Regions from separate parts of the Phyllobacterium sp. CL33Tsu genome, predicted to be linked through region 1. Evidence: riboswitches for the same ligand, from Rfam matches in the RefSeq annotation. Region 1 holds a riboswitch; each other region holds the start of a gene.

The links. Region 1 has a riboswitch for cobalamin ahead of bluB (5,6-dimethylbenzimidazole synthase). Riboswitches for the same ligand answer to the same signal wherever they lie in the genome.
Region 2: it holds a riboswitch for cobalamin, as region 1 does, so the genes downstream of both, BM074_RS01785 (ABC transporter ATP-binding protein) here and bluB (5,6-dimethylbenzimidazole synthase) in region 1, are expected to answer to the same signal.
Region 3: it holds a riboswitch for cobalamin, as region 1 does, so the genes downstream of both, BM074_RS11645 (CbtB domain-containing protein) here and bluB (5,6-dimethylbenzimidazole synthase) in region 1, are expected to answer to the same signal.
Region 4: it holds a riboswitch for cobalamin, as region 1 does, so the genes downstream of both, BM074_RS18540 (aromatic ring-hydroxylating oxygenase subunit alpha) here and bluB (5,6-dimethylbenzimidazole synthase) in region 1, are expected to answer to the same signal.

Annotation. Positions count from the first base shown of each region.
Region 1 covers NZ_FORJ01000005.1:18,863-26,069, forward strand. Annotated here, with positions in the region: gene metF (methylenetetrahydrofolate reductase [NAD(P)H]) at 268-1,194, opposite strand; gene BM074_RS17035 (ArsR/SmtB family transcription factor) at 1,194-2,201, opposite strand; gene BM074_RS17040 (DUF2293 domain-containing protein) at 2,329-2,646, shown strand; gene bluB (5,6-dimethylbenzimidazole synthase) at 2,579-3,340, opposite strand; cobalamin riboswitch at 3,386-3,567, opposite strand; gene BM074_RS17050 (MOSC domain-containing protein) at 3,595-4,203, opposite strand; gene BM074_RS17055 (MT-A70 family methyltransferase) at 4,441-5,085, shown strand; gene BM074_RS17060 (BglII/BstYI family type II restriction endonuclease) at 5,055-5,837, opposite strand; gene ettA (energy-dependent translational throttle protein EttA) at 5,844-7,207, opposite strand, start outside.
Region 2 covers NZ_FORJ01000001.1:344,943-352,149, forward strand. Annotated here, with positions in the region: gene BM074_RS01775 (circularly permuted type 2 ATP-grasp protein) at 1-183, opposite strand, end outside; gene BM074_RS01780 (transglutaminase family protein) at 275-3,613, opposite strand; cobalamin riboswitch at 3,768-3,982, shown strand; gene BM074_RS01785 (ABC transporter ATP-binding protein) at 4,267-5,070, shown strand; gene BM074_RS01790 (ABC transporter substrate-binding protein) at 5,067-6,014, shown strand; gene BM074_RS01805 (FecCD family ABC transporter permease) at 6,821-7,207, shown strand, end outside.
Region 3 covers NZ_FORJ01000002.1:410,261-417,467, reverse strand. Annotated here, with positions in the region: gene BM074_RS11655 (isobutyryl-CoA dehydrogenase) at 1-985, opposite strand, end outside; gene BM074_RS11650 (cobyric acid synthase) at 1,095-2,543, shown strand; cobalamin riboswitch at 2,692-2,926, shown strand; gene BM074_RS11645 (CbtB domain-containing protein) at 2,975-3,151, shown strand; gene BM074_RS11640 (CbtA family protein) at 3,279-4,010, shown strand; gene cobU (bifunctional adenosylcobinamide kinase/adenosylcobinamide-phosphate guanylyltransferase) at 4,010-4,534, shown strand; gene cobW (cobalamin biosynthesis protein CobW) at 4,539-5,591, shown strand; gene cobN (cobaltochelatase subunit CobN) at 5,604-7,207, shown strand, end outside.
Region 4 covers NZ_FORJ01000005.1:327,248-334,454, reverse strand. Annotated here, with positions in the region: gene BM074_RS18570 (L-rhamnose mutarotase) at 1-45, shown strand, start outside; gene BM074_RS18565 (Gfo/Idh/MocA family protein) at 52-1,131, shown strand; gene BM074_RS18560 (MaoC/PaaZ C-terminal domain-containing protein) at 1,132-1,587, shown strand; gene BM074_RS18555 (SDR family oxidoreductase) at 1,621-2,355, shown strand; gene BM074_RS18550 (fumarylacetoacetate hydrolase family protein) at 2,371-3,216, shown strand; gene BM074_RS18545 (L-fuconate dehydratase) at 3,275-4,558, shown strand; cobalamin riboswitch at 4,691-4,890, shown strand; gene BM074_RS18540 (aromatic ring-hydroxylating oxygenase subunit alpha) at 5,009-6,250, shown strand; gene BM074_RS18535 (FAD-binding oxidoreductase) at 6,251-7,207, shown strand, end outside.

The DNA.
Region 1 (7,207 bases):
TAAGACCGTAATATTTGGGCTTTTTCTGTGGCAAATTTGCGCTATGCTAAATCGGTTAACTGCAGGAGACAAACGATGGGACTAACTCGATCGATGAATGTCCTTATGATCTGTGCAGCGTTCGCATTTATCGGTGCAATGGTCGTAGGACTCATCCCCTGAGTAAATACAAGAGCGCTACGTAGATGGTCTCTGACCGTTAAGTAGGTGAAACATGGAGCGGCCCGATCATGGCAGTCGGGCCGTTTCCCATTTCAGAGCCCGGTCTTATGCCGCGGCCCCGGCCAAACTGGCCTCAACGACATTGCTGCCCGGCCGAATTCCGATGAGATGGCAGATGGCAAAAGCAAGGTCGGCCCGGTTCATCGTATAGAAGTGGAAATCCTGCGCACCCCTTTCGACGAGGTCGACCACCTGTTCGGCAGCGACTGCCGAAGCGACGAGCTGGTGCGTCTGCGGATCGTTCTCGAGACCCTCGAAGCGCTCGGCCAGCCAGTTGGGAATGTGCGTGCCCGCCTTCGAGCAGAAATTCGTCACCTGCGTGAAATTGTGGATCGGCAGGATGCCCGGAAGGATCGGAATATAGATACCGGCACGGCGAACCTTTTCGACATAGCGCTCGTAGAGATCGTTCTCGAAGAAGAACTGAGTGATCGCCCGTGTCGCGCCATTGTCGACCTTGCGCTTGAGCATGTCGATGTCGGTGGCGAAGTCCGGGCTTTCCGGATGCTTTTCCGGATAGGCCGAAACCGAGATATCGAAATCGGCAAAGGCTTTCAGCCCGGCAACGAGATCAGCGCCGTTCTCATAGCCGCCGGGTGTCGGCTTGTAGTGCGAACCGACGCCGCTTGCCGGATCGCCCCGCAGGGCAACGAAGCGCTTGACGCCCATGGCGGCAAACTCGCGCACCACCGTATCGACTTCCTCCTTCGTCGCATCGACGCAGGTAAGATGCGCAGCGGCATTGACGTCTGTTTCGGTCAGGATGCGGTTGATCGTGCGGGCGGTCCGCTCGCGCGTCGAACCGCCGGCACCGTAGGTCACCGAGACGAATTCGGGATTGAGCGGCGCAAGGCGCGTCACCGTCTCCCAAAGCCGTTCCTCCATGACTTCCGTCTTCGGCGGGAAGAACTCGAAGGACACACGGATATTGTGACCGATATCGGGGCGGCGCGATTGGCGAAAGAAACTCATCAGACACTCTCCGTGACGCGGGAGGTTAAATCGGGATCTGCAATCAGCAGGCGCGGGTCGCGTGCCAGCCACAGTTTAACGGTTAGTTTGTTCTTGTCTTTCGGTTCAAGTTCCGTGCTCTCTTCGAGCATCAAACCGGCTTCCGTAAGCCATTCGCGCATCTGCGCATCGCTGAAGCCGAGACGCATATGGGCATGGTTGTCGCGCAGGAACTCAAGTTCGTGCGGAGCAAAATCAACGATGAGCATGCGCCCGCCTGCCCGCAATGCACGTGCCGCTTCGCGGATTGCTTCGGCGGGGTTATCGAGGAAGTGCAGAACCTGGTGGACGGTAACAAGATCGAAGGATTCGCGATCCACCGGCAGGGAATAGACATCGCCATGGCGCACCTGCGCATTGGTAATCCCGTCGCGATCGAGATTGGAGCGAGCAACCGTCAGCATGTCGCGGTTTATGTCGATGCCGACGCCGCGAATATAGAGCGGCGAGAAGAGTTCGAGCAGACGGCCCGTCCCCGTGCCGACATCGAGCATCGCCTGAAACGGCTTGCGGCCGACGATCTTGAGGAGCGCTGCTTCCACCGCGCCATCCGGCGCATGCAAAGACCGGATCATATCCCAGCTCGTTGCATTGGCGCTGAAATAGGCGGCTGCGCGTTCGCGCCGCTGCAACTTCACCGAGGAAAGCCGCTCGAGGTCGCGTTCGAGCAAAGGATCGGAAAAATCGAGGCGGTCGAGCAGCGACCGGGCGATGTCACCGACGATCAGCGAGTCGGCCAGGCGGAAATAAGCCCAGGAACCCTCCTGGTAGCGATTGATGAGGCTGGCCTCGAACAGCAGCTTCAAATGCCGCGACACGCGCGGCTGCGACTGGCCAAGGATTGAGGTGAGATCGGAAACTGTAAGGTCGCCGCGTGACAGGAGCGCGAGGATGCGCAGGCGGCTCGGCTCGGCCGCCGCTTTCAGCGTATCGACCATCAGGTCCAGGTTGAGATTACGCTTGTCCATGCTTCCAATCCTCAAAAGACATAAAGATATGTTTATGTGACAAACGCCGCATAAGCAAGTTGTTTTTGCCGTTGACGACATTTTTTGCCGCGCCTGAAATAGGACGAGAATCGGCTAGGATAGCGGCATGAGCATCGGAACAAACCGCCAGCGCGCCATCAACAAGGCTTTGACACTTCTGCTACCGGCCGTACCCTATTCGGATTCCGAGCCGATCCGCGCCGCCGCAAATGCCCCGCATATGAAGACGCTGCCGCCGCCGATTGCGGTGTGGCTGGCGACGGTCGCCCATGTCCGCCACCAGCACACGGATTACGATGTGCTTCGTGACGACGGTTACGACAAGGAATCGGCGCGTTTCTTCGTGCTGGAAGCGATCAACCGGAAACTGACGGAGTGGCGGGCGACACGCCTGCTTGATCCGGATGAGGATGATCCGAGCTGAGCGTTCCTGGATCATCGCATCCACTCCACCGGCCCCGGAATATGAGTTCATCGAGCGGCAGTCGCTTGCGCCATCCGCGCTGCTCAAGCTCCGGCGCCTGGTAGAGCTCATCCACGTAGCCGACGCAGAGATAGGCGACGATCTCGACATGCGCGGGAATGCCGAGAATTCGGCGCATGTCGGTATCATGGTAGATGCTGACCCAGCCGACGCCGACGCCTTCGGCGCGCGCTGCAAGCCAGAGATTCTGTACTGCGCAGACGGTACTGTAGAGGTCCATCTGACGGTTATGGGTGCGGCCAAGGACGACGCGCCCGCCACGGGTGCGATCGCAGGTGATGCAGATGTTGAGCGGCGCCTTGAGAATGCCTTCGAGTTTCAGCGCAGCATAAAGCGCCTGGCGATCGTCAGTGAACATTGCCCTCGCTTCCTCATTGGCGCGGGTGAAGGCCTGGTGCACCTCCTGCTTGCGCTCGGGATCGCTGATCAGGATGAAATTCCAGGGCTGCATAAAGCCGACCGAAGGCGCATGGTGGGCCGCATCGAGCAGGCGCATGAGCACCTCGTCGGGTATGGGCTTGGGAAGAAACTGGTCGCGCACATCGCGGCGCGTATGGATGGCTTTGTAGACCGCCGCGCGTTCATCTTTGGAAAAACTGTCGGCGGCAGTCGGACCATGGCATTTATCGTGCATTGTTTGCTCCCAACAACGCTTGAAACTCTCGCCGCCGTCCACGCGGTTCGAGCTATGAGGTCCGGCCGGTCTTCTGACTGAGGTTCAACTGAGCCGCGCGCCTTCCGGAAGTTCCGTGGCAAATGCGCGTCCATCCCCCTTACAGCGTTGGGCACGTGCCGGATTTTCACCGGCTTCCCGATTCTCCCGCAACGCTTGCCGCAGGCACCGGACCTGCCTGATCATTCGCCACAATTCCCGGGCGCGCGCAAGCCTCAGGGGCGATAAATCCATTGTTCGGGAATGCGCACATCCACCTTTTCGCCATTGCCGATCGTTCCAGGCTTTTCGACCCAGGCGACGATGCCGCGCATCCGCCGCGAGACCCGAACGAAATCGAGCGCAGTCGCGGTATGGTCGGCCGTTCCCGCATGTTCGCCGATCGAGCGCCCGGCAATCTTGCAGGGCGCGTTCTGGCCGTCGACCTTCAACGTGACACCACCCTCGAAAAATATCAGCGTCCGTGGCGGCAGCATCGAAAGCGACGGGATCCCGTCGATCAGCATGTTGCCGCCGATCCACTCGGCCCTGAGTTCGGCAAGCCCCATGCCGGCTGCAACTTGTACGAGTTCGTCCGGCGCAAGAATCGAGAGTTGCCGCTCGTTACGCATTTCGGTGCCGCGCGGATACCAAGGCTCGCGACCGCCGGATTTCCGCGTCGGGCCGGCATGGAAATCACCGACAATTCCGTCGAAAGTGACGTTGAGTTCCGCTGACGGCGCCGTCACAAAATCGCCGGCGCGTGCCTCGAACAGGCCGCTGACACGCCCACTGAGCTTGCGCGCGGGCAATATCTCGGGGCCGGTTGAAAAAAGGTCGTTCATAAACGCTCCTGAAAATATGCGCCGTGAAAGCCGCCGCATATTATGAAAAACTGCGGGCAACACCAGCGAATATCCCTGATGAATCTGTCAAAAAGAGTCATGAGAATTCGGTGAACTATTGCGGCTCGGCAATACCTTGCGCCTATGGCATGCTATAACCCACTGGAAAGGCGAATCGTCTCCGATTGACAATCGTTATGTGTTCTGCTTTCGTTCTTTTCTCACCGGAGGTTTGTCGTGAACGCTGAAGTTATGGACGCAGCCATAGATTTGGCGAAACGAACCGCAGGAAAGCGTTATCACACCGTCCTTGCCGATCCGCCGTGGCGCTTCACCAATCGCACCGGAAAGGTCGCTCCGGAGCACAAGCGCCTGTCGCGCTACGGCACGATGACGACCGACGATATCTGCGCCCTGCCGATCGCCGACCTGACGGCGCAACCTGCGCATCTCTACCTGTGGGTGCCGAATGCGCTGCTGCCGGAGGGGCTGCGGGTCATGCAATCCTGGGGATTCGAGTACAAGTCGAACATCATCTGGCACAAGGTGCGCAAGGATGGCGGCTCTGACGGGCGCGGCGTGGGCTTCTATTTTCGCAACGTCACCGAAGTCTTGCTCTTCGGGGTTCGCGGCAAGAACGCCCGCACACTGGCGCCAGGCCGCAGCCAGGTGAACTATCTTTCGTCGCGCAAGCGCGAACACTCGCGCAAGCCCGACGAGCAGTACGATCTGATCGAAAGCTGCTCGAAGGGTCCTTATCTCGAACTTTTTGCGCGCGGGACGCGGCCAAACTGGACCTATTGGGGCAATCAGGCCGACGAAGACTACAAGCCGACCTGGAAGACCTACGCCTATAATTCCGCAGCGGAGGCCGCGGAGTGATCGAACGTTACCACCGATGAAGGTATGCCGATAAGGACAAGCGGACACGGGTTTCCGACGCCGCGCAAGACGCGGTCGCGCAGCTTGCGCCAATGGGTCGTCGCCTCGCCGAACTTGTCGCCGACGAATGCATCGACCCATGCTTGCCGGAAGTCGCCGGTACGCTCGGCCCTTGTCAGGATCATTTCGCGCTGACGCCCCGTCGGAACATAATTGAAGCTGTCGAGCTGGCCGAGTTCATCGACAGCCCTTTCATCTGCAAAGCGGCGCAGGATCGTCCGCATATCGTTCTGAAGGCTCTCGCCGCGGGTAATGAGCCCGCCGACGGAGACGGCGCCCTCGGCGTGCAGCCGCTTGAAGCTTTCAAGGTCGCGGTCGAAGAACGGATCCTTGTTGTTCCACTCGATTTCGAGCGCGAACACCGAGCCTTGCGGCCCGAATGCCTTCACGTGGTCGATTTCATGAGAGAGGGAGGCGACCTCCCTTTCCTCATCGAATTCGGACCAGCGCACGGTCTTGCGGACGCGGATATTGCGCTTGCTCCAGCCCCGTTCGGCGAGACCACGGCGCAGACGCTGCGTCAGTCGCGCCTCGCCTCCCCCGCCCGCGACAATTTCGGTGACGGGGATCGTCAGATCGAGCAGGACCGTTTCGAGGTCGTTCTCCGCGCCGGCCATGTCCATGGTGACGATGGCTTCGGCGTGGTGAAGCGCCAGTATATCAAAACCGCGTTCCTTCAGCCGCTCGAACATGCGGCCTTACCGCGTCAAGCGCTTGTAGGTCGGACGCTTCGGATTGACGCTGTCCGGGCCGAGGCGGCGGATCTTGTCGTTCTCATATTCCTCGAAGTTTCCTTCAAACCATTCGACGTGGCTGTCACCTTCGAAGGCAAGGATATGCGTCGCAAGGCGGTCGAGGAACATGCGATCGTGGCTGATGATCACGGCGCAGCCCGCATACTTCTCAAGTGCATCCTCGAGCGCCGAAAGCGTTTCGGTGTCGAGGTCGTTGGTCGGCTCGTCGAGAAGCAGGACATTGCCGCCCGACTGCAGCATTTTGGCAAGGTGCACGCGATTGCGCTGACCGCCCGATAGATTGCCGACTTTCTGCTGCTGGTCGCCACCCTTGAAATTGAAGGCAGAGACATAGGCACGCGAATTCATCTCGTGCTTGCCAAGCTTGATGATGTCGTTGCCGCCCGAAATCTCTTCCCAGACGTTCTTGTCGCCCTTGAGGTGATCGCGGCTCTGATCGACATAGCCGAGATGGACTGTGTCGCCGATGCGGATTGATCCGGAGTCAGGCTTTTCCTGGCCAGTGATCATCTTGAACAATGTCGTCTTGCCGGCGCCGTTCGGACCGATGACGCCGACGATGCCACCCGGAGGCAGCTTGAAGGTAAGGTCCTCGATCAGGACCCGGTCGCCGAAGGACTTGCTGAGGTTCTCAGCCTCGATCACCACCTGCCCAAGGCGCTCGCCTGCCGGAATGATGATCTGGGCGTCGCCCGGACGCTGGTCGTTGGCCGCATCGACCAGTTCGTCATAGGCCTTGATACGGGCCTTGGACTTGGCCTGGCGTGCCTTCGGGCTTGCGGCGATCCACTCGCGCTCGCGCTCAAGTGCCTTCTGGCGCGAAGCCTCTTCGCGGCCTTCCTGCTGCATGCGCTTCGATTTCGATTCGAGATAGGCCGAGTAGTTGCCCTCGTATGGGATGCCGCGGCCGCGATCGAGTTCGAGGATCCAGCCGGTCACATTGTCGAGGAAGTAGCGATCGTGAGTAATGAGCAGAACGGCGCCGGGATATTCCCGCAGGTGCTTTTCAAGCCATGCAGTCGTTTCGGCATCGAGATGGTTGGTTGGTTCGTCGAGAAGCAACAGGTCAGGTTGCGACAGCAACAGGCGGCACAGCGCGACGCGGCGGCGTTCACCGCCGGAGAGCGTGGTGACATCGGCGTCGCCCGGCGGGCAGCGCAACGCCTCCATCGCCATCTCGACCTGCGATTCCAGATCCCAGAGGTTCTTGGCGTCGATGATATCCTGGAGCTTGGCGCCTTCATCGGCGGTCTCGTCGGAATAGTTCATCATCAGTTCGTTATAGCGGTCGAGGATTGCCTTCTTGT
Region 2 (7,207 bases), on a different contig from region 1:
GCTGGCCTTGGCAAAGCGGGTCGCGAGCTTTTCAGGACCGATTTGATCGAGCCTGCGAAGCAGGGATTCCCAACCCGGACGCACTGCGCCGGAGGGGTCGATCATTTCGTCGGCAACATTGGGCAGCGGTTGATAACCCGCGAGCAGCCCTGACACATTTGGCGCTCTCACGGGCGATGGCATGGTTGCACACCCCTCGGGCCGCGGTGGCGGGGCATCTGGCTAGACAGAGCCGGGGTAAAACTCAGACCCATCCGATCTCGCATTCGTCGCATCAACTTGGCCGTGGCCGCCTGAGGTCGAGGGTCATCGGAAACTCGCCGGAAGGCTGCTCCTTCCTGAGTTCATAGGCCCCCGCCGTGTGTCCCCGCCCTTCGAACCTGGCAAGGCGGCGCGCCTCCGCTTCGTTCGAATTCACGGGAAAAGTATCATAGCTGCGCCCACCCGGATGTGCGACATGATAGACGCAGCCGCCGATCGCCCTGCCCGACCATTGATCGTAAATATCGAAGACAAGCGGCGTATTGACCGGGATCATCGGATGGAGCCCGCTGCGCGGCTGCCACGCCTTGTAGCGCACGCCTGCGACGGCTGTACCCTGGGTATCGGTCATCCGCAGCGGGACTTCGCGCCCGTTGCAGGCAACGCTGTGGCGCGCAGGATTGAAGTTCTCCATCTTCACTTGCAGGCGCTCGACCGAACTGTCGACGAAGCGCACCGTCCCGCCGATGGCGCCCTGCTCGCCCATGACATGCCACGGTTCCAGCGCCTGGCGCAGTTCCAGCTTGACGCCCTCGCGTTCGATCTCGCCGCAGAACGGAAAGCGGAATTCGAGCTGTGCCTCGAACCATTCCGGCCGGAACTCGAAGCCGTTTTCGCGCAGATCGGCGAGAACATCTAGAAAATCCGCCCAGACAAAGGCAGGCAGCATGAAGCGATCGTGGAGCGACGTGCCCCAGCGCACGAACCCGCCCTCGATGGGCTTGTTCCAGAAGCGTGCGACCAGCGCCCGAACCAGCAATTGCTGCGCGAGGCTCATGCGGGCATTGGGCGGCATTTCAAAGCCGCGGAACTCGACGAGGCCAAGCCGTCCCGTTGGTCCGTCGGGCGAGAACAGCTTGTCTATGCAGATTTCCGCCCGGTGGGTGTTTCCAGTGACGTCGATCAAAAGGTTGCGGAAAAGCCGGTCGACCAGCCAGGGCAGAGGCGGTGCGCCGCGACCCGGCATCGGCACCTGCGCCATGGCGATTTCGAGCTCATAGAGACTGTCATGGCGCGCCTCGTCGATGCGCGGGGCCTGGCTTGTCGGGCCGATAAAGAGGCCGGAAAACAGGTAGGACAAGGATGGATGCCGCTGCCAGTGAAGAACAAGGCTCTTCAAGAGATCCGGCCGCCGCAGGAACGGGCTGTCATTTGGCGTTTCGCCGCCGACAACGACATGATTGCCGCCGCCCGTGCCGGTGTGCCTGCCGTCGACCATGAATTTGTCGGCGCCGAGGCGCGACTGGCGCGCTTCCTCATAGATCGCCGTTGTCGTTTCGACGCACTCACGCCAGTTGGCGGCAGGATGGACGTTGACCTCGATGACACCCGGGTCCGGCGCTACGCGAATGACGTTGATGCGCGGGTCCTGCGGCGGACTGTAGCCCTCGATATGAACCGGCAGTCCGAGCTTCGCCGCGGCAGCCTCGGCGGCGCCGACGAGTTCGAGATAGTCCTCCAGCGCTTCAACCGGCGGCATGAATACGCTGAGGCGGCCCTCGCGCGGCTCAACCGAGATCGCGGTGCGCACCGCACCGCCGATATCGCCCAGTTCCTGTTCGACCCGCTCCTGCTGGCCCCCTTCGGCGGCTGTGAATGACGCGACAGCCTGCGGCGTGTCCCGGCCCGCCGGCTCTGCTTGAGCAATCGAGTCGGCAAGCGGTCCGCGTTCCACGGAGGGGTCCACGGGCACGATATAAGGATATTCCGAAGGCGGGACGTGCGGCAGCGCTCCGAGCGGCAGGCGGTATCCGACCGGCGAATCTCCCGGCACCAGAAAGAGCTTGCCACGGCGTGTCGTCCACTTTTCGCTGCGCCAGCGCGGGCCGGCGACAGCCTGGCTGTTCCAGCGCTGTACCGGAAGCACATAACCCGTCGGTTCAGTCAGGCCACGTTCGAAGACGCGGGACATGCGGCTGCGCTCTTCCGGGTCCTTGAGTTTGGAATTGGAGGGATCGACATTGGCCGGCAGATTGCCTTCCTTGACCAGCCACTCGGCCGGATCCTCATATGCCGGCGCGACCATCTCCGTCTCGACGCCAAGAACGTTCGCCATGCCGGTCAAGAGCTTTTCGGCGTCCGCCGGCTTGATCTCGCCCTTGCTGTTTTCGGCAGCGATGAGGTTCGGATCGACCCAGATCGGCTTGCCGTCCTTGCGCCAGTAGAGCGAGAAGGTCCAGCGCGGCAGGCTTTCGCCCGGATACCATTTGCCCTGCCCGTAATGCAGGAAGCCGCCGGGCGCAAAGCGATCGCGCAGTCGGCGGATCAGCATGTCGGCCTTTTCGCGCTTGGTCGGGCCGACCGCATCGGTGTTCCATTCGCCGGATTCGAAATCGTCGATCGACACGAAGGTAGGCTCACCGCCCATGGTCAGCCGCACGTCGCGCTGCGTCAACATCGCATCGACCTTGTCGCCCAAAGCATCAAGCGCGGCCCAGGATTCGTCCGAGAACGGTTTGGTTATGCGCGGGTGTTCGGAGACCCGTGTCACATGCATGTCGAAATTGAACTCGACATTGGCGGGTTCGGCCATGCCGGAAATCGGTGCGGCGTTTCTGTAGTGCGGCGTTCCGGCGAGCGGAACATGGCTTTCGCCGGTCAGAAGGCCCGAGGTCGGATCAAGTCCGATCCAGCCCGCGCCCGGCAGATAAACCTCGCACCACGCGTGAAGGTCGGTGAAATCCTTGTTCGTGCCCGCCGGGCCATCAAGGGCGACGAGATCGGGTTTCAACTGGATCAGATAGCCGGAGACGAACCGGGCCGCGATGCCGAGATGGCGCAGGACCTGTACGAGCAGCCAGCTGGAATCGCGGCAGGAACCGGTCGCGACGCCCAGCGTCGTATCGGGCTCCTGCACGCCGGTTTCCATGCGGATGACATAGCCAACCTCACGCTGGATACGCGCATTGAGGTCGACGACGAAATTCACCGTATTGGTCGGGTTGCGGTCGACCGTTGCAAGAAACGCGCTCAGCAGCGGACCCGTTGGCTCCGGCTTCAGATAGATCGAGAGGTCGTCCCGGATATCCTCAGGATAGGCGAAGGGCCACGTCTCCGCGATGGGCTCGACGAAGAAATCGAAGGGATTGTAGACCGTCATGTCCGCAACGAGGTCGACCTCGATCTTCAGTTCGGTGACGGGCTCGGGAAACACAAAGCGGGCGAGAAAATTCCCGTAGGGATCCTGCTGCAGGTTGACGAAGTGATTGGAAGGACTGACTTTTAGGGAGTGGCTGAGAACCTTCGTACGCGAATGCGGCGCAGGCTGCAGGCGAATGACCTGAGGTCCGAGCATGATCGGACGGTCATATTTATAGTGCGTCAGATGGTAGACCGCAGCGTGAATTGCCATATCGCCTCAAATAACTGGCCGCGCATCGCGCGAAACAAACTGAAACCTAAACTACTCTCTTTCATAGGGCACGTCTTAAAATGTCCTATTGCCAATTATTTTAGCACTTGAGAATTTTGCCGTATAAACGTGCTTGCCAGCGGAGAAATCCCCGCATAGCATCCGCGCCGATGGTTTCTCCGGGATGACAACACCGGAGATGAAAAGGGAACACGGTGAGGCGTACCCAATAGGGACCGAGACCGTGGCTGCCCCCGCAACTGTAAGCGGCGAGCGTTGCCTGACGATGCCACTGATCGAACGATCGGGAAGGCCGGGCAAAGCTGAGACCCGCGAGCCAGGAGACCTGCCATCAAGCAAATGATTCGAACCGGACGGGGTGTACCGGGAGCGATGCGATGTTGCCGTTTACGGATGACCTTGAGCAACTGCTGAGGCGTGCCGTGATTGGAATATCCACGTTCCCTGTTCCTGTCCTCATGAAGGACAGGTATGCACATCGACCCTCATCATCATCATCGCCTGTGCCCGCACCCTGGCTGGATCCTGCCGGTTGACATTACTTCGCGTTTGCTATCATACGATATAACATTACATAATTTGATCGAAGTTTCCTGGGTGCGAAAATTTTCGATTGCCGGAAAACGCCAGCCATGAATTCCATCCTTCTCAGCGCTGACACGGTCAGCTATCGAATCGGCGGCAAGTGCCTGGTTGAAGCTGCATCGCTGCAAATTTCACGCGGATCGCGGCTCGCCATCATCGGTCCGAACGGCGCCGGCAAATCCACGCTGCTGCGGATGCTGGCGGGGCTTGCGGCGCCGACAAGCGGGGCCATTCACATTGAAGGCGAGAATATTAACCGCTTGACCCCGCTGGATCGGGCACGCCGCTTCGCCCTCGTCGGCCAGACGGATACGCCGGACCGCCAGTTGCGCGCCATCGACTATGTAGCGCTTGGCCGTATTCCGCATGGCGGGCGCTACAGCGCCGCGACGGACCGCGAGATTGTTGGGGAAGCCATGGATCGTGCCGGCGTAGAGTCATTTGCGGCGCGGACGGTTGGTTCGCTGTCCGGCGGCGAGCGGCAGAGGCTGCAGCTGGCGCGCGCTCTCGCCCAGCAACCGGCGATCCTGTTTCTCGACGAGCCGACCAATCACCTCGATCCGAAGGCACGCAGCGCCCTGCTTTCGCTCGTTTCCGGGCTCGGCATCACCACCGTCGCCGTCCTGCACGACCTGCCGCTCGTCGCGCCGTTCGCCAGCCATGTCGCCGTCATGCATGCCGGCAAGATCGTCGCCACCGGCACGCCCAACGAGACATTGACCCCGCGGATCGTCAGCGACGTGTTCGACCTCGACGTCCTGCGCCTGCGCCACCCGCATCAGGACCGCGAACTCATGGTGTTCGACGTTCCCGGCCCCGTTCAATCTGATAAGTCACGGAGACTCCCATGAAAAAAGCCCTCATCGCACTCGCGCTCACGCTGCTATCCGCGCCGGCATATGCCTTTCCGGTCACTGTCGACAATTGCGGCACGCCGCTGACCTTCGACGCGGCGCCGAAACGCGCCGTCATCCAGGATATCAACATGAGCGAGATGGCTTTCGCGCTCGGCCTCCAGCCCTCGATCGTCGGCGTGACCGGCATCACCGGCTGGTACAAGCTAGATGAAGCGTTCAAGAGGCAGCAAGGTTCGATCCCCGAGCTTGCACCCAAATATCCGACCATCGAGAACCTCGTCGCCGCCAATCCCGATTTCTTCTTTGCCGGCTGGTACTACGGCATGAAGCCGGGCGGCGACGTTACACCGGACACGCTCGCCCCCTACGGTATCAAGACGCTCGTCCTGACGGAGAGCTGCGTTCATCTCGACAAGAATCGTCCCGCCGCCTCGATGGATCTGCTGTATGGCGATATTGAAAAGCTCGGCAAGATTTTCGGCAGGGACGCCGAGGCCGACAAGCTGGTGTCTGGCTGGAAGGCGGAGCTTGCCGCGATCAAGGGCAAGATCGGCGGGAACGGCGACACCCGCGTCTTCCTGTATGACTCCGGTGAGGACAAGCCGTTCACGGCCGGCAAGTTCGCCATGCCGTCGGCATTGATCCGCGAAGCCGGTGGCGTCAACATCATGGACGACATGGAGACGAGCTGGGGCACGACGTCGTGGGAAACGGTCGCCGCGCGCAACCCCCAATTCCTCGTCCTTCTCGATTATCAGGATGATGCCGGCTATCAGAAGCTTTTGAACTTCCTCAAATCACACCCGGCGATGAAGGAGACGGATGCGGTGAAGAACGAACGCTTCGTCGCTCTGCGCTACGCCGAGATCACGCCCGGCCCTGCCAATATCGAGGCTATCGGCAAGATAGCTCGTGCGATGCACCCGGAAGCGTTTTGAGGGGTGACCAGCAACGCCCCTCCCGGCTGCTGCGCAGCCACCCTCCCCACAAGGGGGAGGGAAAGGCGGCGCCATGCATACGAAAGTCATTGACGAAATGATCTGCCGGGCATCTCCCCCACAAGGGGGAGATCGATTGGCGGCTTCGCACACGCGCTACTCGAACGAGGCGTTGGCCTCTGCGGGTTCGCGCCCTTGTGGGGAGGGTGGGACCGAAGGTCCGGGGCGGGGTTCTTGCGACCGCGAAGCCTTTCGAGGCATCACAGGCACGCCCCTCCCGGCTGTTACGCAACCACCCTCCCCACAAGGGGGAGGGAAAGGCGGAGCCATGCATACGAAAGTCATTGACGAAATGATCCACTCACCCCCCTCTGCCCTGCCGGGCATCTCCCCCACAAGGGGGGAGATCGATTGGCGGTTTCGCACATTCGCTACTCGAAAGAGGCGTTGGCCTCTGCGGGTTCGCGCCTTTCCCTCCCCCTTGTGGGGAGGGTCGGACCGAAGGTCCGGGGCGGGGTTCTTGCGACCGCGAAGCCCTTCGAGGCATCCCAGGCATGCCCCTCCCGGCTGCTGCGCAGCCACCCTCCCCACAAGGGGGAGGGAAAGGCGGCAACGCATTCGAAAATCATTGACGAAATGATCCACTCGCCCCCCTCTGCCCTGCCGGGCATCTCCCCCACAAGGGGGGAGATCGATTGGCTTCCGGCGATTAGTTCAGTCGCCACCGGCAGGGTATTGCGCCGAGATGACTGCAGGCTTTTCTCCCCCCTTGTGGGGGAGATGGGCGGCAGCCCAGAGGGGGGTGAATGAGCTTCGCCCCCGCGCAACGACGCATGCTTATCGGCGGAAGCGTGGCGATGCTCGCCCTTGTCCTTGCCTCAATTGCCTATGGCTCGACCCTGATCCCGCTCGACGACGTCATGCGTGCACTTGCAAATGCCGCCGGTCTCAGCGACACGTCCGTCGCCGCGCCGGTGCAACGCATCATCATCGACCTTCGCCTGCCCCGCGTCATCCTTGCGCTCTGCGTCGGTGCAGGCCTTGGCGTCATCGGCGCGATGCTGCAGACCGTCACGCGCAACGACCTCGCCGACCCGTTCCTCTTCGGCCTCTCCTCGGGTGCGGCCGCCGGCGCCGTCTCGGTGATCAGCATCTTCGGCGATCGCTTCGGCATCTGGACCTTGCCGATTGCC
Region 3 (7,207 bases), on a different contig from region 1:
GCTTGGCCATGGCGGACCATTTGGAAGCGTCGTGCGCTTTGCGGTCAAGCTTTGATGCCGCTGTGTAGAGCAGCATGCGGGCAGCTGAAAGCTCCGTCTCCATATCGGCAAGCTTGAACTGAAGCGCCTGGAACTGATTGATCGCCTTGCCGAACGCCTTGCGCTCACTGGCATAGACCAGCGCCTTGTCGAGGGCCGATTGCGCGCCGCCAAGCGAGCATGCCGCAATGTTGAGCCGCCCGCCGTCGAGCCCGCCCATGGCAATGCGGAAGCCGTCACCTTCCTCGCCGAGCCGGTTGGCAACTGGGATACGGCAGTTCTCGAAGATGACCTGGCGGGTGGATTGGGCGTTCCAGCCCATCTTGTATTCATTGGCGCCAAAAGAAAGGCCGGGCGCATCTTTCGGGACGACCAGCGCAGAGATGCCCTTCGGTCCATCCTCGCCGGTGCGCACCATCGTCACGTAAAGGTCGGAATCGCCGGCGCCCGAGATAAACTGCTTGGCGCCGTTGAGAATGTATTGATCGCCCTCACGCACCGCGCGGGTCTTCAGGGCGGCGGCATCGGAACCGGAGTTCGGCTCGGTCAGGCAATAGCTCGCAAGCCACTCCATCGATGTCAGGCGCGGCACAAAGCGTTGACGTTGCTCCTCGCTGCCGAACGTATCGATCATCCACGCGCCCATGTTGTGTATGGAGATGAATGCCGAGAACGCTGGACAGGCGGCGGCGAGCGCCTCGAAGATCAGCACGGCATCGAGCCGTTTCAGGCCTGAACCGCCGACATCCTCGCGCACATAGATGCCGCCCATGCCGAGCGGTCCAGTCTCGCGGATGACATCGGCGGGAAAGTGCTTGTCGCGATCCCACGCCAATGCGTTCGGCGCGACGCGGTCGGCGGCGAAGGCGCGCGCCATGTCCTGGATCGCCAGTTGATCCTCATCGAGTTCGAACTGGCCAGCGGTCGAATCAACGCTACTGTCCATGGCACCCTCCCTGCATTTCTTATTGCTTGCCACTCTATCCCAAGCTTCCCGGGGCGCAACGTCCAAGGCAGGACTAGGAAGAGAAAGACATATCCGCTACTCAAAGCCCATGACACGCGCAATCATGTTGCAGGGAACCGGTTCAGATGTTGGGAAATCCGTCCTGGTGGCGGGTCTGTGCCGGCTTGCACACAAGCGCGGGCTGGTTGTCCGGCCGTTCAAACCGCAGAACATGTCGAACAATGCGGCGGTCAGCGATGACGGCGGCGAGATAGGCCGGGCGCAATGGTTGCAGGCGCTGGCCTGCGGTGTGCCGTCCTCCATCCACATGAATCCCGTGCTCCTGAAGCCGCAGTCGGAAACCGGCAGCCAGATCATCGTGCAAGGCAAGGTCTGGGGCCAGGCGAAGGGCCGGGACTACCAGAAGCTCAAGGGGCAACTGCTCGATGCCGTGATGCAGTCCTTTGACATCGTTTGCGATGGTGCCGATCTCGTCATCGTCGAGGGCGCGGGCTCGCCTGCCGAAATCAATCTGCGGGCTGGCGATATCGCCAATATGGGCTTTGCAACCCGCGCCAATGTGCCGGTCGTTCTCGTCGGCGATATCGACCGCGGCGGCGTCATCGCATCGATTGTCGGCACCCATGCGATCCTGCCGCCGGAGGATCGCGCCGCGATCATCGGCTATATCATCAATAAGTTTCGCGGCGACGTCTCGCTCTTCGACGAGGGGTTGGAAGCAATCACCCGGTTCACCGGTTGGCCTTCATTTGGCGTCGTGCCATGGCTGAAGGATGCTACCCGGCTTCCCGCGGAAGATTCCGTCGTGCTGGAGCGATTGGTAAAGGGGAACGGCCGCGCGCTGAAAGTCGCGGTGCCAGTGCTTGACCGCATTGCCAATTTCGACGACCTCGATCCGCTGATGGCCGAGGCTGATGTCGATGTCGTGTTTGTCCGAAGCGGGGAGCAACTGCCCGTCGATGCCGGTCTCGTCATCATCCCCGGGTCGAAATCGACGATCGGTGATCTTATACGCTTCCGGGAAAACGGCTGGGACAAGGACCTCAACCTTCACCGGCGTCGCGGCGGCTCGATCATGGGCATATGCGGTGGATATCAGATGCTCGGGCGCACGGTGCGCGACCCTGAGGGCATCGAAGGTGCAGCGACGGAAAGCGAGGGCCTCGGGCATCTCGATATCGAAACGGTGATGGAGCCGGAAAAGACCGTTCGCAATGTTGCGGCTCATTCGCTGCAATACGACGTGCCGCTGAGCGGCTATGAAATCCATCTTGGCAAGACGACCGGCCCGGATTGCAGCCGCCCGACGGCGATGATCAACGGCGTCGAGGATGGCGCGATTTCTGCCGACGGTAAGGTCTTTGGGACCTATATGCACGGGCTGTTCGGCACCGATGCCTATCGCTCCGCCTTGCTGCGTTCGCTGGGAATCAATGCAAATGCCTTCGACTACAGGGCGGGCGTCGATGCCGCGCTCGATTCGATAGCCGACCAACTGGCTGAAGTCCTCGATCTCCATGCATTGATCGCACGTTGAGTATGTAGACCTGTGCGAAATATTATCGGTTGCCCATCCTGGCGACGGATGACGAATACAGGAACACCGATCTCGAAGTGGTCCCTTGACTTTAGTAAAGCGAAAAACGTCGCGCGGTTTCGTTTGACATTCTCGGTGCTTGGTGAATAACGTTCAACCCATGATTGGTTCCCGTTCGGCCAAAGGCCATGGGATCAAAAGGGAATGCGACGGCCGTACCCATCAGGGCGGCCCTACCGCAGCCGACCCCGCGACTGTAGAGCGGCGAGGATTCATGCCAAGGCCTGAGGCGCAAGCCGAGGGCAGCCACTGGGAAACCGGGAAGGCGGCATTGATCCTGCGACCCGCGAGCCAGGAGACCTGCCAGTCATAGGGCAATGGTGCCCAAGACCGAAGGGGAATGTCCCTTCTGGCCCTGCACGGAGGTTGTTATGGCTGCACGTACTTCGACTACGATATCTCTCCCGCTCGCATCGCGTCTGACGACGGCGGTGGTTTCAATGCTGCTCGGCGTGTTCATCGTTTATGGCGTGGGTCTTTCCCATTCCGAAACGCTGCACGATACGGCGCACGATACCCGCCATTCCTACGGATTCCCCTGCCACTGAGGTTGGAGCCCGGCTGGATGTAATGATTCGGCCGCCACCGCTTAAGCATTGAAAACTGAGGGTTTATCTGGTCCGGGTGTCGTTTCGACAGCCCGGTGTCTTGATATGGGAATTCGGAGAGATATCGATGTTGGTTAAATATCTTCTGGCTACGATCGTGGCCGGTCTGTTTGCTGGTATTCTGTTGACGCCAGCCATGTATGTGCGCAGCGTGCCACTTATCCTGCACGCGGAAGAATATGAGAACGCCGCAGGCGGCCACGAGCACGAGCATGCCGCAGCGCCTGCCGCCGCCGGCGAGACAGCACCTGCCGTGGCGCCGCACACTCACGAAGAGGAAGAGGTAAGCCCGGCCCTGCCGTTCGGCCGCTTTGGTAACACCTTGCTGATCAATCTTGTCGCCGGAGCGGGTTTCGCTCTGATCACGGGCGCGGCCGCCCTGTTTCTTGGACGTAAGATCACCGTGCAGAACGGCATTTATTGGGGCCTCGCCGGGTTCTTCATCTTCAACCTTGCGCCATCGTTCAGCCTTGCGCCGGAACTGCCGGCTATGCCCGCCGCCGATCTCGCGACACGGCAAGCCTGGTGGCTCATCACGGTGCTGCTGACGGCGGGCGGCGTTTACTTTATCGTTCTGCGTGAGGAAATCTGGGCGAGGGTACTCGGCCTCGTGCTGATTGTTGCGCCGCATATCTATGGCGCTCCGGAAGCGGACGATCTTACTTCCGCCGTGCCGCCGACATTGGCATCCGAGTTCGCGGTATCGACGCTCGCGACCAACCTCTTCTTCTGGGTGGTGCTCGGCACTGCGCTCGGCTTTGCCATCCAGAGCTACGCGGCTTCGGAGCTTGAAGCCTGATGGCCGTGCTGGAGCGCGGGGTCACGTTTGTGCTCGGTGGCGCGCGCTCCGGCAAATCCTCCTTTGCCGAGGGACTGATCGAGTCATCCGGCAACGAAGCAATCTATCTTGCGACGGGCAGGGCGTGGGACGATGAGATGTCCGCTCGCATCGACCAGCACAAGGCGCGGCGCGGCGTCTTATGGACGACGGTCGAAGAACCGCTCGATTTGGTTTCCGCGTTGGAAGTGCATGCGGCCGAGGGCACAGCGGTTCTTGTCGACTGCCTGACACTTTGGGTCACCAACCTCATGATGGCCGAGCGCGATGTCATGGCGGAAACGGCAAGGCTTGCCGCAGCGCTGCCGCATCTTAAAGGTGCGGTCGTTTGCGTCTCCAACGAGGTTGGCCTCGGCATCGTTCCGGAGAACCGCATGGCCCGCGACTTTCGCGATCATGCCGGACGTCTTCATCAGGCCGTGGCTGGCGCCGCGGAAACAGTCTATTTCGTAGCAGCAGGTCTGCCGCTCAAAATGAAGGGATAACAACATGCAGGGTCAGAAGATTCCAGCAACGGTCATCACCGGCTTCCTTGGTTCGGGCAAGACGACGATGATCCGCAATCTGCTCGAGAATGCCGATGGCAAGCGCATCGCGCTGATCATCAATGAATTCGGCGATCTCGGTGTCGATGGCGGGTTGCTCAAGGGCTGCGGTATTGAGGCTTGTCGCGACGAGGATGTGATCGAACTCAACAATGGCTGCATCTGCTGCACCGTGGCTGATGATTTCATCCCGACCATGACAAAACTGCTCGATCGGCCCGATCGTCCTGACCATATCGTCATCGAAACCTCTGGCCTTGCGCTGCCGCAGCCGCTGGTGGCGGCCTTCAACTGGCCGGAGATCAAGACGCAGGTGACTGTCGACGGCGTCGTGACCGTTATCGATGCCGCCGCAGTTTCGGAAGGTCGCTTCGCCGACGATCACGACAAGGTCGACGCGCAGCGGTCGCAGGACGAATCGCTCGACCATGAGAGCCCGCTCGAAGAACTCTTCGAGGACCAAATCCGCGCGGCGGACCTCATCATTCTCAACAAGACCGATCTCATCAGCGGCGATGAACTCGACGGGGTGAAGGGCGACGTACAAAGCCGTTCGGTGCGTGCCCTCAACATGATCCCCGCAAGCTTCGGCAGGATCAGCAACCAACTGCTGCTTGGCCTTGGCGTCGGTACCGAGCAGGATATTGCCAACCGCAAGTCGCATCACGAGATGGAGCATGAAGCCGGCGAGGAACACAGCCATGACGAATTCGAGAGCTTCGTCGTTGGCCTCGGGCCGGTTTCCGAGCCGAAGTCTTTTGTCGAGAAGCTGAAAGGCGTGATCGCCGATCATGACGTTCTGCGCCTCAAGGGCTTCGTCGATGTTCCGGGCAAGCCGATGCGCCTCGTTGTCCAGGCGGTAGGCTCGCGCATCGAGCATTATTTCGATCGCAGCTGGCATCCGGGCGAGGAGCGGCAGACACGGCTCGTCGTCATCGGCCTTCACGATATCGACGCGGTAGCCATCGAATCGGCGATGAACGCGGCGGCTGCCTGATAGGGAAGACTGATGCATCTCCTGCTTGCCCAGAAAGGCACGATAGCCGAAGGCACCGAGGCAATCGATCTCGGCCAGACGCCGGGAGACGTGCTTTTTCTTTCGGCGGCCGATACGGAGCTGGCCAGCCTTGCCTCGGCCCAGCGCCACAATGGCGAAGGGCTCTCCTTGCGCCTCGCCAACATGATGGCGCTGGCGCATCCGATGTCGGTCGATGCCTATGTCGAACGCACCGCGCGTCACGCCAAACTGATTGTCGTGCGCATCATCGGCGGCGAGAGCTACTGGCCTTATGGTCTCGAAGCGCTCCACGCCTGCGCGATCAATCACAAGGTGCAGCTGGCGGTTCTTCCGGGCGACGACAAACCCGATCCCGGCCTTGATCGCTTTTCGACGGTGCTGCGGCAAGATCGAGACGCGCTCTGGCACTATCTGCTTGAGGGCGGTGCGCAAAACGCGAGCCGTTTTCTCGACTATTGCGGCGCGATTGTCGATGGAGCCGAGAAACCGCAGGAGGCGGCGCCACTGCTGAAGGCAGGCCTGTGGTGGCCCGGCGAGCCGTCGCCATCGCTCGACCTGTTGCGGTCGCATTGGCAGGCGGACGCGTCGATCGTTGCCATCTGCTTCTACCGCGCACTGGTGCAGAGCGGACAGACCCAACCGGTCGAGGCGCTGGTCGATGCCTTGAGGCTCAAGGGTCTCAATCCCTTGCCCGTGTTTGTATCGAGCCTGAAAGACCCGGTTTCCGTGGCGACGCTTGAAAGCATATTCGGCGAGGCGGCACCCATCGTCGTCCTCAACGCCACGGGATTTGCGGTTTCGGCGCCCGGCGCTGCGCGCAAGCCCACCGTGCTCGAACATGATGGCGCGGTCGTTCTACAGGTAATTTTTTCAGGATCGAGCGCCGAGCAGTGGCGCGCTTCGGATCAAGGTTTGTCTGCCCGCGATCTCGCCATGAATGTCGCGTTGCCGGAAGTGGACGGGCGGGTTCTCACCCGCGCCGTCTCGTTCAAGTCGGCACGGACGTTCGATGAGGCTGTCGAAGCCAATATCGTCACGCACGAGCCCATGCCGGACCGCATCGGATTCGTGGCTGAACTTACGGCGAACTGGTCGGCGCTTAGGCGCGCGGCGGCGGGGGAGAGGCGTGTGGCGCTGGTGATGGCCAACTATCCCAATCGCGATGGACGGCTCGGCAATGGCGTCGGCCTCGATACGCCAGCCGGGACCTGGGGTGTACTTACCGAGATGATGAAGCAAGGCTATGCGGTCGCGGACATTCCGGCGGATGGCGATGCACTTATAAAACACCTGATGGCCGGGCCGACCAATGCGGCGAGCGACGGCCGCGAGATTCGCGAAACCATTTCTCTGAATCATTACAATCGTTTCCTGGCATCCCTTCCGATCCCGATTCAGCGAGCCGCTACCGAACGCTGGGGCAAGCCTGAAGCCGATCCGTTTTTCCTTGAGGGAAGACAAGCATTCGCGCTGCCGCTTGCCCGCTTTGGCGAAACCCTCGTCGGGATCCAGCCGGCGCGCGGCTACAATATCGATCCGAAGGATAGTTATCACTCTCCTGATCTCGTTCCGCCGCACGGCTATCTCGCTTTTTA
Region 4 (7,207 bases), 310 kb from region 1:
GGCGAGTGGTGGGCGACGATGGAAGAAGTGTTCCATCTCGACTGATGAGGAATAGTGATGCGTTTTGACCCCATGGCCCTGCAGCAGAGTTGGCCATTGCCTGAAAAGCCAAGGCCCATCGTGACCTTCGGTGCCGGCAGCATCGTCGGCGATGCGCACTACCCCGCCTATCGGAAGGGCGGCTTTCCGATTGCCGGATTGTTTGACCCCGACCTCGACAAGGCGCGCAAGCTGGCTGATCAGTGGGGCGTGACCGCCTACGCGTCGCTGGCGGAAGCCGCTGCGGTGGAGGATGCGATCTTCGATCTGGCGACGCCGCCTTCGCGCCATGCGGATGTGTTGCGGGCGCTGCCGCAGGGATCGTTCGCGCTGATCCAGAAGCCTATGGGGAGCGATCTTGGAGAAGCCTCCGAAATCGTGGAGATTTGCCGCGAGCGCAATATCACGGCCGCCGTCAACTTCCAGCTGCGCTTTGCGCCGATGATGCTCGCCCTGAAAGATGCGATTGCGCAAGGTTGGCTTGGCGACGTCATCGATTTCGATGCCTGGCTGGCGCTTGACACGCCGTGGTCGCTCTGGCCGTTCCTCGCTGGCCTGCCCCGAGTCGAGATCGCCATGCATTCGATCCATTATATCGATCTCATCCGCCAGATTCTCGGTAATCCGCTGGGCGTTCATGCCAAGACGCTGGGGCATCCGAACCACAAGGTCGCGCAGACGCGGACGAGCGCCATACTCGATTACGGCGATACAGTGCGCTGTGCTCTATCCATCAACCATGACCACAAATTCGGCCGCAAATTCCAGGCCTGCGAGTTCCGTATCTGCGGCACCGAAGGTGCTGCCTATGTGAAGCTTGGGGTCAATCTCGACTATCCGCGCGGCGAGCCGGACGTGCTGATGATCTACCCGAAGGGCGGCTCGGACTGGATCGACGTTCCCCTGAAGGGCGCCTGGTTCCCGGATGCCTTCGTTGGGCGCATGGCCAATCTGCAGCGTTTCGCGAGCGGGGAAGACGAGACCTTGGTCAGTTCGGTCGAAGATGGCTGGCAGACGATGGCGCTGGTCGAGGCGGCTTATCAATCGAGCGCAACGCCGGCAACGCCGCTGGCGAAACTGGCGGAGGCGTGAATGGCCGAACAGGCGATCTATTTCGAAGATTATGAACTCGGCCATGTACGCGTCACGTCCGGGAGGACGATCACCGAGACCGATTTCGTGGTGCATGCCGGCCATACCGGCGATTTCTTCCCGCACCACATGGACGCGGAATTTGCCAAGACGACGCCGTTCGGCCAGCGCGTGGCGCACGGCACGATGATCTTTTCGATCGGCGTCGGGCTCACGGCGAGCCTGATCAATCCCGTGGCTTTTTCCTATGGCTACGACCGGCTGCGCTTTGTGCGCCCGGTGTTCATCGGCGATACGATCCGGACCCGCGTGACCATCAGCGTCAAGGAAGATGATCCGAAGCGCACCGGCAGCGGTCGCGTGGTCGAGCGCTGCGAAGTTCTGAACCAGCGCGACGAGGTGGTTCTCGCCGCAGATCACATCCTGATTGCCGAGCGCAGGGCATCGGGTGCATGACAGGCACGATACGTGTCGAAATGGAGGTTTGAAATGACAGGCAAGCTTGCGGGCAAGCGCGTTCTCATCACGGCGGCAGGGCAGGGCATCGGGCGGGCATCCGTGCTCGCATTCGCCCGCGAAGGCGCAATCGTCCATGCGACGGATATCAACGAGCAACTTCTCGATGCCTTGCCCAAGGAAGACAGTATCCATCCGCGCGAGCTCGATGTGCTGAAAACCGACGAGGTCAACAGGGTGATCGGCGAGATCGGGGCGATCGACATCTTGTTCAATTGCGCCGGTTTCGTGCACGGCGGCTCGATCCTCGAAATGCCGGATGCCGATCTCGACTTTGCCCTCGACCTCAACGTTCGCGCGATGATCCGTACGATCAGGGCGGTGCTGCCCGGAATGATCGAGCGAAAGGATGGCGCGATCGTCAACATGTCTTCCGTTGCAAGCAGCGTGAAAGGCGTGCCGAACCGCTTCGCCTACGGCGTGACCAAGGCCGCGGTGCTCGGTCTGACCAAGGCGGTGGCCGCCGATTACATCACGCAAGGTATTCGCTGCAACGCGATTTGCCCGGGCACGGTCGAAAGCCCGTCGCTGGAGCAGCGCATGCGCGCCGGGGGCGACTATGAGACGACGCGTGCGGCATTCATCGCCCGCCAGCCCATGGGACGCCTCGGCTTGCCGGAAGAGATTGCCGATCTTGCCGTCTATCTTGCCGGCGCGACCTACACGACCGGTCAAGCCTACAATATCGATGGCGGCTGGACCGTCTAACCAAAGGAATAAACGATGAAATTTCTACGCTATGGCGCCCCCGGACAGGAAAAGCCCGGCATACTCGACACTAAGGGCCAGATTCGCGATCTCTCGGGGAAAGTCAGCGACCTTTCGGGCGCCGTACTCGATCCAGCAGCGCTGGCAAAGCTGGCCGATCTCGATATGGATGGCCTTCCGCTCGTCGAGGGCGCCCCGCGCCTTGGTCCCTGCATTGCCGGCACCGGAAAGTTCATCTGCATCGGCCTCAACTATGCCGACCATGCAGCAGAATCCGGGATGGCCGTGCCACCGGAACCCGTGATCTTCATGAAGGCGACCTCCGCCATTGTCGGGCCGAATGACGACCTGCTCATACCGCGCGGTTCGGAAAAGACCGACTGGGAAGTGGAACTCGGCGTCGTCATCGGCCGTACCGCAAAATATGTCAGCGAAGCCGACGCGCTCGACTACGTCGCCGGCTACTGCACCGTCCATGACGTCAGCGAGCGCGCGTTCCAGATCGAGCGTGCCGGGCAATGGACCAAGGGCAAGAGCTGCGACACGTTCGGGCCGACCGGTCCGTGGCTGGTAACGAAGGAAGAGATCGCCGACCCGCAAAACCTCAAAATGTGGCTCACCGTCAATGGTGAGACGATGCAGAACGGCTCGACAAAAACCATGGTTTACGGCGTTGCCTTCCTCGTCTCCTATCTCAGCCAGTTCATGAGCCTGCAGCCCGGCGACATCATCTCGACTGGTACGCCGCCCGGTGTCGGGATGGGCATGAAGCCGCCGCGCTATCTCAAGGCGGGCGACGTCATTGAGCTTGGAATTGAAGGCCTTGGCAACCAGAAGCAGGTGGCGCGCGCCGACACCTGATCATTTGCGACAAACCAAAATTGAAAACGAGATTACTGGGCAATTTCAGGAGCAAGACATGACCCGCATCACCGATCTTCGGGTTTTCGACATCCGTTTCCCTACGTCGCAGGGGCTTGACGGTTCCGACGCGATGAACCCGGATCCGGATTATTCGGCGGCCTATGTCGTTCTTGATACGGACACGGATGGTCTTGCCGGGCACGGCCTCACATTCACTATCGGGCGCGGCAACGAGATTTGCTGCCTCGCCATCGAAGCGATGAAGCATCTCGTCATCGGACTTGAACTCGACTGGGTGAAGGAAAATCCGGGACGCTTTTGGCATTTCATCACTGGCGACAGCCAATTGCGGTGGATCGGGCCGGACAAGGGCGCCATGCATCTTGCCACCGGCGCCGTCGTCAACGCCGTCTGGGACTTGCTGGCCAAGGAAGCCGGCAAACCAGTCTGGCAGCTGGTCGGCGAGATGACGCCGGAGGAAATCGTCAACATTGTCGATTTCCGCTACCTGACCGATGTTCTGACCCGCGACGAGGCACTCGACATTCTGCGGAAAGCGGATGCCGGTAGGGCCGAACGCATCGCTGCCCTCAAGGCCGAAGGCTATCCTTGCTATACGACCTCCGCCGGTTGGCTGGGCTATTCCGATGAAAAACTGCGCCGGCTTTGCCAGGAGGCCGTCGACGCCGGCTTCAACCACGTCAAGATGAAGGTCGGGCGCGATCTCGAGGATGACATCCGCCGGCTGACGATTGCCCGCGAAGTGATCGGGCCTGATCGTATCCTGATGATCGATGCCAACCAGGTCTGGGAGATCAACGAGGCCATAGACTGGGTGAAGAAGCTTGCCTTCGTCAAGCCGTACTTCATCGAGGAACCGACGAGCCCGGACGATGTCGCCGGGCATCGCAAGATTCGCCAGGCGATCAAGCCGGTCAAGGTGGCGACCGGCGAGATGTGCCAGAACCGGATCATGTTCAAGCAGTTCATCGCTGAAGGTGCCATCGATGTGGTCCAGATCGATTCCTGCCGCATGGGCGGGCTCAACGAGGTGCTGGCGGTGCTGCTGATCGCGGCGAAATACAATCTGCCGGTCTGGCCGCATGCGGGTGGGGTTGGCCTCTGCGAATATGTGCAGCATTTGTCGATGATCGACTACATCGCGGTATCGGGCACCAAGGAGGGGCGGGTCATCGAATATGTCGATCATCTGCATGAGCATTTCGTCGATCCCTGCGACATTCGCAATGCCGCCTATATGCCCCCTTCGATGCCCGGGTTCTCGATCGAGATGAAGCCGGAATCGATCAGGCAATATCTGCATCGCCCAATGGTATGATCGGCGTCTGTGCCATAAATCGACAGCGCTTGGGGTCAAGGGTGCGGCGCACCATTTGACCGAAATGCTGCGTGTCGCCGTTCGTAAATGGGATGTCGTTTCCGCACCTATTCTTTTCCAAAGCCCGATGCTTTTATCGTGACCACTTGAGGTGCCGCTTTCTAGGGAAGGCGGAGAATTGGGAAGCCGGTTAAAACCCGGCGCTGCCCCCGCAACGGTAGTGGAGTAAAACGCGGCAAAACAGCCACTGGGAGTGCACCCCGGGAAGGCGCCGTGAAGTCTGAGAAGGCAACTCCAGAGCCCGGAAACCAGCCTTGAGGGAAAAAACCGACTGATCGCGGTGGGCGATCAAGGAGCATGGCTTTGTGCGGTCGACAAACGTTGGCTGTACGGACGTTCTTCTCCGTCACCACCAGTCAGTTCTTTGCAGGCTTAAGGCGAGGACGCGACATGGACATTCGCAATGAACTTCTCCGGAATCTCAGAACCCGGAAACCGGGCTACGGACTGGAACAGGCTTTCTACTCGGACCCAGACTATTACCGTCTCGACATGGAGACGATTTATTATCGCGACTGGCTGTTCATCGGCCATGATTGCGAAGTCGCCAAACCCGGCAATTATTTCACCGTGCAGGTCGGCGACTACCCCGTCGTCATCGTTCGCGACCGTCAGGGACAGATTCGCGCCTTCCACAATTCCTGCCGTCATCGCGGCTCGCGCATCTGCGCGGGTGACAAGGGGAGCTCGGCAAAGCTCGTCTGCCCCTATCACCAGTGGACGTACGAGCTCGATGGACGTTTGCTTTTTGCCCGCCAGATGGGAGACGATTTCGACGCGAGCCAGTTCAGTCTGAAAACGGTGCATTGCGAGAGCGTCGGCGGCTACATCTTCATCTGCCTGGCGCAGATCGCGCCCGATTTCACCCCGACACGCACCCTGCTCGAGCCGTACCTTGCGCCACACCGGCTGACGGAGACCAAGGTCGCCTTCCAGAGTTCGATCGTCGAGAAAGGCAACTGGAAGCTCGTCTGGGAGAATAACCGCGAGTGCTACCATTGCGCCGGCAACCATCCTGAGCTTTGCAAGACCTTCCCGGAGGCGCCGAGCGCCACCGGAATTCAGGGTTCGAAGGAAGATCCGGAAATGGTATCGCACTGGGACAAGTGCGAGGCTGCCGGTTTGCCAAGCGTATTCCGCATCGCTGAAGATGGGCAGTATCGGGCGACCCGTGTTCCGCTCATCAACAATGCCGAGAGCTATACTCTATCGGGCAAGCGCGCAGTCGGCCGTCAACTCAGCGACGACGTCAACGCCAGGAGCATAGGTTCACTGCTCCTCTACCATTATCCAACGACCTGGAATCACATCCTTGGCGACCATGCGATCTCTTTCCGTGTCTTGCCACTCGGTCCGAACGAGACGCAAGTCACGACCAAGTGGCTGGTTCACAAGGATGCGGTCGAGGGCGTCGATTATAATCTCGAAGATCTGACGCATGTCTGGCTGGAAACCAACGATCAGGACCGTCGCATCGTCGAGGAAAACGCGTTCGGCATTCGCTCGCCGGCCTATGAACCCGGTCCCTATTCGGTCGAGCATGAAGGCGGCGTCCTTCAATTCCTGGAATGGTATAGCAATGCCATGGAAGCGCGGCTTTCCGGCGATACGAAACTCAGCAGGGTTGCTTGAATGAACATTGGCGTTTCCCAGAATTATCCGCACCTCGACCAGATGCAGCCGTGGAACGACCGGCTGCATCTTCTCGAATGTCTTTCGGTCGTCGAGGAAGCGCCCAATGTGAAGACCTTCACCTTCCGCTCGGATAATCATAACTGGTTTCGTTATGAGCCTGGCCAGTTCATGACCTTCGAGCTGCCTGTGCAACCGGAAGCGGTTTTGCGCACCTTTACATTGTCATCGAGCCCCTCCCGACCCTTCACCGTCGCCGTGACGGTCAAGGCGCAGGAAGATAGCATCGGCACGCGCTGGATGCTCGATCATCTCATGCCGGGCGTGCGCCTCAAGGCCTTTGGCCCGCTCGGCGACTTTTCGATGCGCAAGCATCCCGGCAGCAAGTATCTCTTCATATCAGCCGGCTCAGGCATCACGCCCATGATGTCGATGACGCGCTGGATGCATGATTGCGCGCCGCAGAGCGATATCAATTTCGTTACCTGCGCGCGGCGTCCGAGCGATATCATTTTCCGCAAGGAACTCGAATATCTGACGAGTTGCATGCCGAACCTGAAATTGACCTTCCTCATCAAGGAGCACGAGATGGGGCAGGTCTGGACCGGCATACGCGGCAGGCTCGAAACGCCGAAGCTGCCGCTGCTCGCCCCGGACTTCAAGGACAGGACCATTTTCTGCTGCGGTCCGGTAAGCTTCATGCGTGATGTGCGCAATATGCTCGAAGCGTCCAGATTCGACATGGCCCACTACCATCAGGAAAGCTTCGGCCCGGCGCCCGAGCCTGTTCTGCCGATGCTCGACGGGATCTCCACGGAGCCGGCCGCGAGCGCGACGGTGACGTTCTCGATGTCGGGCATGGAGGTGCCATGCGCGGCCGGAGAAACGATCCTCAAGGCGGCGCGCGGTGCTGGCATCCGCATTGCCGCCGCCTGCGAGTCGGGTCTTTGCGGCACG